2 regions of the Shewanella sp. FJAT-51649 genome follow, and region 1 is predicted to be linked to the other one. Evidence: riboswitches for the same ligand, from Rfam matches in the RefSeq annotation. Region 1 holds a riboswitch; the other holds the start of a gene.
What was found. Region 1 has a riboswitch for thiamine pyrophosphate ahead of thiC (phosphomethylpyrimidine synthase ThiC). Riboswitches for the same ligand answer to the same signal wherever they lie in the genome.
Positions count from the first base shown of each region.

Region 2: it holds a riboswitch for thiamine pyrophosphate, as region 1 does, so the genes downstream of both, K0H59_RS12620 (TonB-dependent receptor) here and thiC (phosphomethylpyrimidine synthase ThiC) in region 1, are expected to answer to the same signal.

Region 1 covers NZ_CP080411.1:2,287,577-2,292,492, forward strand. Annotated here, with positions in the region: gene K0H59_RS10245 (hypothetical protein) at 91-1,293, shown strand; TPP riboswitch at 1,469-1,567, shown strand; gene thiC (phosphomethylpyrimidine synthase ThiC) at 1,726-3,897, shown strand; gene thiE (thiamine phosphate synthase) at 3,900-4,916, shown strand, end outside.
Region 2 covers NZ_CP080411.1:2,841,836-2,846,751, reverse strand. Annotated here, with positions in the region: gene deoD (purine-nucleoside phosphorylase) at 1-317, shown strand, start outside; gene tsgA (MFS transporter TsgA) at 368-1,543, shown strand; gene K0H59_RS12625 (Crp/Fnr family transcriptional regulator) at 1,599-2,279, opposite strand; TPP riboswitch at 2,494-2,604, shown strand; gene K0H59_RS12620 (TonB-dependent receptor) at 2,658-4,895, shown strand.

The DNA of each region.
Region 1 (4,916 bases):
TGGAACTTTGTGCTGCGCACTTTCTCTAATCTCCCGTAGATGTCATGGATTTGTTAAGTACTTTGTCCATTAAGTACTAAGGGATGGATTTTGCCTGTTCGTTCGAATATAACCCCAGAAGATGATCTTAGTTTTGATGCGTACGGCCGCGTGACAAACGATGAGACCGCACCATTTTCCGCTATACCGTTTTGTGCTACGTCTTTCAGTGCAATAGCTCTGGGCGCTACAGATTTGAACGCTAAGCCCTTTAGCGCTCATGCAGACCCTTTGGGGAGCGATATAAGCCTTAATTTGTATGAGGCTAACCAAAAAGATATCGACAGTATATTCCAAACATCTTCAAATCTTAGCGGGCGAGAGTGGTCGCAGTATTTCAATCTTAAGCCATTGTTTTGGGTCATCTTTGGCCATGGCTTACTGCTGTTGTTATTAATTTTTTTATGGCGAACCCAGTCGGAACACTTAGGGCTGTCGTTTACCGAATCTTCAGCCAACACACGGACTACAACCAAGGCGTTAAAGGCGTATTTTATTTATGCGCCGCCAACGCAAACCGCTCCAGCGGATCCGCCTCAAGATTACTCCGTTGAAGAACCTACCGTTTCTAGTGAGCCGATCACTTCCCCGCCTAACACTACGCAGCTGAAAGTGGATGTTGAACCAGCCGCAAAAGTGCCACCAAAACCCGCGGAAAAGCTTGCGCCAAAAACTACAGAGCAGATTGCAAAACCTCCTGAAGTCAGCGCACAAGCGTCAAATAGAGCAGTTTCAAAGACTTCAACACAGGGCCAAACCCAGCAGAGTGCAAAAGAAGCTATTAAACCTCAAAAGGCAGAAGTCCAATCAAGCTCGGCCCAAGCGGCAAGTACTCAGCAGTCAGATACTGGTGAGCAAAACAGCGGTGCGGCTGGCAGTGTCGGTTTATTTACCCAGCGTTATTTTGAACGTCAGCGTGAGCAAGCCTTAGATGATTTAGTGCTAGAGCAGGCAAATCATTACACTAAACGGTCGACTATGTCTGAAATGAGCCCCGAGATGGAGGTGTTGATTGTGCCCAATGCCGACGATTTTAGCGGCCCCACCAGTTTAGATTTAGAGCTGGATCCCAATCGAATTGTCCGTAAAGGGGATACCTGCTATCGGGTCGTTAAAGTCGGTACCCAAATTAATCCCTATGCTGAGAATTTAGGTTTCCCCTTCGATTGCAGTGGCAAGAAAATGAATCAAGAAATTGATGATGCCATTAAGGCGCAGCTTGATAAAATGATGGTAAAGCGGCCAAAAGGTTAAAAAGTAACGATGATAAATTTTCACTAAAAATGATATTTATTGTGGATTATAGTGTTTATTAAAATTAAATCTGTTTTTATACAATATGTTATTTGTTCTTTATTTTTGATTGGTAATTTGATTTTTATCCTAAAATTACGCTTGTTTGTTCGCAGCGCTTCTGCCTATACTTTTGCCCATCTTGTCGGAGTGCCTCTTGGCTGAGACCGTTTATTCGGGATCCGTTGAACCTGATCAGGTTAAAACCTGCGAAGGAAACAAGCATAATAACATCCATTAAATCGTCTCAGCGGTCACCTTTTGCCCTGTATTAACCCATCGATTTAGTCGTTATTGAGTCCGTAAATCCGCTTAGGGTTTGCAAGGCTCAGCTTCAACACTCAAGTCTCCAGACAAGCAACCCCATTTTTATTTGTTAAAGTGAGATTGCTTATGTCCAGTTTAGAATTGTCCTCAGAATCGATTGCCGTGAACACCCAAGGGCAAACGAGCCGCCGTGCGGCGCGCGCCCAGGCCCAAGCCTTTATCGATACCCTTAAACCATTACAACACCCTAATTCGCAAAAGTTGTATTTGCAGGGGAGTCGTGAGGATCTCCGTGTAGGGATGCGGCAAATTCTGCAAACCGATACGCGGATTGGCGGCACTGCAGCAGAGCCTACAGTTGAGAAAAATCCTCCCATTCCTGTGTACGACTGCGCGGGGCCTTATTCCGATCCAGCTGCGCAAATTAACGTGCGCCAAGGCTTAGCCAAACTCAGATTACCTTGGATTATCGAGCGCCAAGATACCGAAGTGCTTGATTGTGCGACCTCAGATTTCACCCAGCAGCGCCTGAAGGATGATGGGCTTGATCATCTGCGTTTCGAAGCCGGTTCAAGTGCAATTGTTCGTCCCCGCCGTGCCTTACCGGGTAAACGCGTGAGCCAATTACACTATGCCCGCCAAGGGATCATTACCCCCGAAATGGAGTATGTAGCGATTCGGGAAAATATGGCGCTCGCAGAGGTGCAGGATGAAATCTTAAGCCGCCGTGGCCAAGGTGAATCCTTTGGCGCCGTAATCGGTAAACCTATTACCCCTGAATTTGTCCGCGACGAAATTGCCCGTGGACGCGCCATTATTCCGTTAAATATCAATCACCCAGAAGCTGAGCCTATGATTATTGGCCGTAACTTTTTGGTGAAAGTGAATGCCAATATTGGCAACTCTGCGGTTACGTCCTCCATCGAGGAGGAAGTGGAAAAGTTAGTCTGGTCAACCCGTTGGGGCGCGGACACTGTGATGGACTTGTCCACGGGGCGATATATCCATGAAACCCGCGAATGGATTATCCGTAACTCGCCAGTGCCGATTGGCACAGTGCCGATTTATCAGGCACTGGAAAAAGTAAACGGCGTTGCCGAGCACCTGACCTGGGAAGTGTTTCGCGATACCTTGATTGAGCAAGCGGAACAGGGCGTCGATTACTTTACCATCCACGCGGGCGTGTTATTGCGCTATGTGCCCATGACTGCCAAACGGGTGACTGGGATTGTGTCCCGCGGCGGCTCGATTATGGCCAAATGGTGCTTGAGCCATCATCAGGAAAACTTCCTCTATACCCATTTCCGCGAGATTTGCGAGCTGTGCGTTGCCTACGATGTGTCGCTGTCATTAGGTGACGGTATGCGTCCTGGCTCCATTGCCGATGCCAATGATGAGGCGCAGTTTGCTGAGCTCGAAACCTTAGGCGAGCTGGTCAAAATCGCCTGGGAATACGATGTGCAGACCATTATCGAAGGGCCTGGGCATATCCCGATGCAGCTTATCAAGGAGAATATGGATAAGCAGCTTATCCACTGTGCCGAAGCGCCGTTTTATACCTTAGGGCCACAAATTACCGATATTGCACCGGGTTACGATCATTTTACCTCAGGGATCGGCGCGGCGATGATCGCATGGTATGGCTGCGCCATGCTCTGTTATGTGACGCCGAAAGAACACTTAGGTTTACCCAATAAGCAGGACGTCAAACAAGGGCTGATTGCCTACAAGATTGCCGCCCATGCGGCCGATATTGCTAAAGGTCACCCGGGCGCACAGATCCGCGACAATGCGTTATCTAAGGCGCGTTTTGAATTCCGTTGGGAAGACCAATACAACCTGGGACTCGACCCTGATACCGCACGTGCCTACCACGATGAATCCCTGCCACAGGAGTCTGCCAAGGTTGCGCACTTTTGCTCTATGTGTGGCCCGAAGTTCTGCTCGATGAAGATCACCCAAGATGTGCGCGACTATGCGGCAAGTTTAGCGGCGGGTACGTTGTCAGTGGCTTCGTCAAGCCAAAATGTTGAGAGCGCTGAAGCGCTTGCATCGATAAATTCTGCTCCACAAGGGCAATCGAACACAGAAGCAATCCAGCAGATCAGAGTCAAAACCCAAGATGAATTAGCGGCGGCCATGGCGAAAAAATCGGCCGAGTTTGCGGCTTCCGGCGCCAAACTGTATCTGCCGCTGGGCGATGCTAATACAGCCAATACAGCTAATACAACCAATGAATCGGCCAAGCATAAGGACGGGACAGAGCTCAAACCCACAGTACAGGTTGCGGAGGTTTGATAATGAGCCCTGCTAAACATGATAGCCACCTAGCGCCTAAACCTATCGTCTGGACCATTGCGGGTTCGGACAGCGGTGGCGGTGCGGGGATCCAAGCCGACTTAGCCACCATCAAGGATTTGGGCGGCCATGGATGCAGCGTGATCACCACATTAACGGCTCAAAGTTCGGTGGCGGTGGATTTAGTTGAGCCTGTGAGTGATGCAATGCTACTCTCGCAACTTTCGACCCTGTTAGTCGATTTACCGCCTCAAGCGATTAAAATTGGCTTACTCGCGAATCAGCAGCAACTGCATTTAGTTGCCGATTGGTTGGCTGGTTTTAAAATTCAGTTTCCACTCGTCCCCGTTATTCTCGACCCTGTGATGGTCGCAAGCTGTGGGGATGAACTAGGGGATAAGAGCACGGCGAGCCAGCCACTGGATTTTACGCCCTTTAAGGGCTTGATTAGCCTGATAACGCCGAATGTGCAGGAGTTGGCAAGGCTTACTGTCGCCACAGACAAACAAGCGTCAGCAATTCACACAAGAGCCGCGTTCACCGCTGCGGCAATGCAACTCTCTGAACAATTAGACTGCAGCGTATTAGCCAAGGGCGGCGATATTGATTTTGCGGCTCTGGCAAGTGCAGGCATTAATACAAGGGATAGCTTAAGCGATCAGAAAAGCGATATCACAAGTCAGCGCAGTGCCACAAATAATCAGCGTTTGGCGGAGGATCTGCTGATTTGTCATCAGGTTACGAGCTGTTCACCGCTCGACGCGAATGGCAGCTTTTGGCTCAGCAGTGCGCGGATAAACACGCGCCATAACCATGGCAGTGGTTGTACTCTGTCTTCAGCCATCGCCTCGGTGTTAGCCTTTGGCTTTGTGTTGCAGGATGCAGTTGTGGTAGCAAAAGCCTATGTTAATCAAGGTTTAACCCAAGCTCAGGGTATTGGTCAAGGCCCTGGGCCACTTGCGCGTACCGCTTGGCCGCACAGCTTAACGGCGTTTCCTCACGTCACGGCTTATCCTAAA
Region 2 (4,916 bases), 550 kb from region 1:
CCTTTTCCTTACTGCACAAAGCCTATACCCAAGCCAATGAAAAAGGCATTAGCGTGAAAGTTGGCAACGTATTTAGTGGCGATCTTTATTATGATCCCGACGAAGATATGATCCCAGCATTGGAGCGTTTTGGGGTATTGGGTATTGATATGGAAGTGGCTGGTCTTTATGGCTTAGCACATCAACAGGGCATTGAATCATTGGCCATTCTCACGGTATCCGATCACTGCCTAACGGGTGAGGAAACCACCGCCGAAGAACGCCAGTTATCCTTCAATAATATGATCGAACTCGCGCTCGCGACTGCGCTGAATTAGGTCTCACGCTAACCTTTGCACCTTTCGCATTTCACGATGGAATGACAAAAATGAATAATAAAATCACCTTAACCGCCATTAGTTTTCTCGCGAACTTTATTATGGCAGGTTTTGCGACGCAATTTGGGATGTTGATAGAACCCATAGCGGAGAAATTTGCAGCCGATGTGAATGATGTGGCCTCAATCTTCTCCTTACTTAATGGTGGCGCATTGGCTGGGACCATTGCCGCCTTCTTCTTTATTGAAAAGTTGGGCATCAAGCGGATCACCTTGCTCAGTTACAGTCTAGTCGCGCTTTCTGCGCTGGCATTACACCTTACTAGTTCGCTACAACTAGTGATGGTAGCCATGACCTTAATTGGGTTCTGCGGTGGGATTGGTCTGTGTATCGCAGGCACCATTGTGGTGTCTGTATGGCAAGCCAAAATGCAGAGCACTATGTTAGTGGTGCAGGATGCGACCTTTAATGTTGCTGGGGTGGTGTTTCCGCTGATCACAACCTACGCCTTAACCAATGCCTTATCTTGGAGTTACAGTTATTTAGCCGTGGGTTTGGTTGCCTTAGGCACGGTAATTATTAGCTTATTCACCAGTTTTTCTCTGTGCGAGCAATCATCGAATACGGAAGAGAAACAACAATCGGAGTGGAATTTCGGCATTATCAGCGGTGGTATCGGCTTATTTTTAGGCATGCTGGCGCTGTATACCTTCCTCACATGGGCGCCGTTATTTGTAAAACAAAAATTTGATATTCCTTTTGAAGAGGCGGGTAATATCATTACCCAATATTGGTCGGCCGCGCTGATCGGTGCTTTGATTTCAACCCTGATTGTGACCCGGGTAAAAATTCATCATTTCTTAGTCGGTATTATTGGTTTAGCCATGGTGATCACCTTTGTGATTGTGACTACCGACAAGTTGAATTGGATTGCTTATTTAACCTATGGTTACGGCTTTGTCTGCGCGGCACTTTACAATGCGTTTATTGCCTATGGCGTGTCGTTTGTGAAGCAAGCCAGCAGTAAGAATGTCTCCTACATTTTGATCAGTGGCAGTACGGGCGCCATGTTTAGCCCAGCGATCAGTTCGTTCTTCGAGCGTATTATCGGCTTACAAACCGTGATGTATGTGATCCCCGTGCTTTACGCCGCAATCTTTATGTTGTTGATTGCATCGAGTCGGATGAAACCTGCGATGTCAGCACAATCGCTTTCGGCAAGTTAAGCTAAAGGCCCATACTTGGTTGTTATCCGCCGAGTATGGGTGTTGTCGAAGTGGGTTAAATGCCTGCTTCGACAAAAGCTTTAAGTGCATTCAGGTTTTTAATCCGAATGCCTTCTTTTTTACGCTCGATTAAACCGCGCTCTTCCAAATGTTGCAGTGCCCGTCGATAGACCCTGTCTGTGGTACCAAAACGCTCTGCCTCTAAATAACGCTTACTAAAACCATCGACGGGTAAATCGTTTAAATACTCATGGTAGATATCGAATGCCACGTTATAGCTGATGGGATAAAGCAGCCTTCGGGTAAAAATATCGACGGTATCTTGGTAATCAATCGCTATGGCACTGGCAAAAAATAGCGCCAGTTGTGGGTGTTGTCCGAGGGAATGTTGCAACTTTTCGGTGCTAATTAGCGAAATTTCCAAGGGTTCGTTGGCGATGATGTCGAGCTGACACTGGTATTGGGTAAAAAACTCCATCTCACCAAAGAGCTGCGAATCACAATCGATAGTCCCTAATTGGAAACAACGGCCATTTCTGGCGGTGTGCCCCAGCGATACGCGGCCTTGCTTGACTAACACCAGCGAGTTTATGGCTTCACCTTGTGTCATCAGGTGAGCGCCTTTTTTGAGCATTTTGACTTCGCTGATACAGCTAAGAATCACAGCTTCAATAAGAGGATAGTCTTGTTCCCATCGCTGGCTATAACGTCCCTTGGCTAACGGTTTTAGCTGCATTGAGTTGACCCTTCTACCATACTTAAAATCGTCGCCTTCTATAGCATTAGAACGCATATTGGGTCAAATCAGCCAAAGGAGAGAAGGGCGTTTATATTGGCCGATTGTGAGCTGTCAGAGGTTTCAACAAAGGCATTAATGGCGTGAGCTAAGCGTCATTTACTGATGTGCAGTGACAAGAGTGTCTACTTTATGATTTTCGTCATGTATACTTAGCGCCGCCAAGGGGTGTTTGCTAACAAAGTGGCAGACTGAGATGTCATCAGACGAACCCTTAGAACCTGATCCGGCTAATACCGGCGTAGGAATGGGCCAATCAACAGCACACTTCTGAATCGCTTATTCGTTGCCGGATCTCAAACATGTATTTGAGGTCCTATGTCTAACAAAAAGTCTAACAAAAAGTTTTACAACAAGTCTTACACCAGCAAGTCTACCAAGGGTTCCATCTTCTCCTTATCGTTAACGCGTGCGCCATTGGCGCTGGCCATTTCGGCAGCCTTGAGTACAGCCGCGTGGGCGCAAACCGATGCTATCGATAAACCAGAGCCTAGCAATGATATGGAAATCATGGTGGTGACGGCGGATTTTCGCAGTGCCAGCTTAGAAAAAATGCCATCGAGCATTACCGTTATCGATGCCCAGCAAATTCAAGATGAAAGTGCCCAGCACTTTGAAGACGTGATGAATTCTATCGCCAACTTCAACTGGTCGGGTGGCAGCTCGCGTCCTAAGTATTTTCAGATCCGCGGCGTGGGTGAGCAGGAGCAATATCAAGGCGCGCCTAACTCGTCTGTGGGTTATATCATTGATGATATTGATTTATCCGGTATCGGCATGGTGTCGAGCATGTACGATCTGCAGCAGGTCGAAGTGTTACGCGGCCCGCAGGGTACCCGCTATGGTGCCAATGCGTTAGCGGGCTTGATTTACCTTAAGAGTAATGACCCGACCGATGTGTTTGAACATGGCGCCGAGGTCTCTTTAGGTAATGACGATTTGCAAACCTTCAGTGGCTTTAGCTCTGGCCCCTTGAGCGATTCGGGCAAGTTGTTGTACCGCGTGTCGCTGCAGCAACATCAACAAAACGGTTATCGCGACAATCTCTATTTAAATAAAGAAGATACCAATGGTCGTGATGAATTTACTGGCCGCGCTAAATTACGCTGGTATGCCACCGACAATTTGCAACTCGATTTAACCCTGCTGCATGCCGATTTTGATAACGGCTACGATGCCTGGAGTTTAACCAACGATCCTAAACATACTATTTCGGATCAGCCGGGTGTCGATAGCCAGCGCACCACGGGCGCAGGATTTAAAGCAACCTACTCGGGCGCAGAATCGTTTGAGTTGACCTCGCTGACTTCATTTGCCAATACCGATCATCATTACAGTTACGATGGCGATTGGGCGAACCCTGAGTATTGGGCCGCCAAGCAATGTGAGGATGACGGCAATCTCGCCCCTTGTCAGTACGATTACTTCTGGGACAAAACTGGTCAGCGTAAGACCTTATCCCAAGAGTTCCGCTTAAGTTCGACCGACCAAGGCCGTATTCTTGCTGGTTCAACCGACTGGTTACTTGGAGTTTATGCGATGAACCTTAAAGAAGATAACCAACTGTATTCTGAATATAATACTTGGCCCGATGAGGTGTTAGATTCTGAATATGAAGCAACCAATTACGCCGTATTTGGTCAGTTGGATACGGATTTTGGCGCCGATTATGCCTTGTCTGTGGGACTGCGTGCCGAGCGACGCAATAGCCATTATTCAGACACCAACAATGATAATTTTGACCCGAGCGAAACCATGTGGGGCGGCCATATTGCGCTGAGCAAAGTGCTGAATGAATCCCATAATGTGTACGCCAGAGTGGCTCGCGGTTACAAGGCGGGCGGTTTTAACATGACCCTGCCAGTTGAACTCAATGATAAAAAAGAGTTTGATACCGAAACCCTATACAACTACGAAATTGGTCTTAAATCCCATTGGTTTGAAGGGCTTATCGATACGAATCTGGCGCTGTTCTATATGGATAGGCAGGATCAGCAAGTGGCCGCATCCCAGCAGGATCCGAACAAGCCACAACGCTTTATCCTCTACACTGAAAATGCGGGTAGCTCACACAACTACGGTGCGGAGTTGGACGCCACTTGGTATGCCACCGATAATCTCCAGTTTTACTCAAGTCTGGGTTGGTTAGAGACAGCGTACGGCGATTACCAGTACCAAGATAAATACGGTAGCGCCGTGGATTTAACGGGCCGCGATTTGGCCCATTCACCACACTTAACCTACAGCCTAGGCGGTACCTATCGTGCGAATTCGGGTTGGTTTGCCAACGTCAACATGAGTGGTAAGAGTGAGTTTTACTACTCAGACAGCAACGACTCGCGCTCTGAGCCATACACTATTGTGAATGCGCGTTTAGGTTACGAGGCGAGTGCTTGGTCGGCGTATTTATGGGGCCGCAACCTGTTCGATGAAGAATATGGTGTGCGTGGTTTCTATTTTGGTAATGAGCCGGATAACGGCTGGGCGGAAAAGCAATATATCCGCTACGGCGACCCACGCCAAATTGGGGTTACACTAAACGTTAAGTTTATGTAATACCAGAAGAATGAGACATCA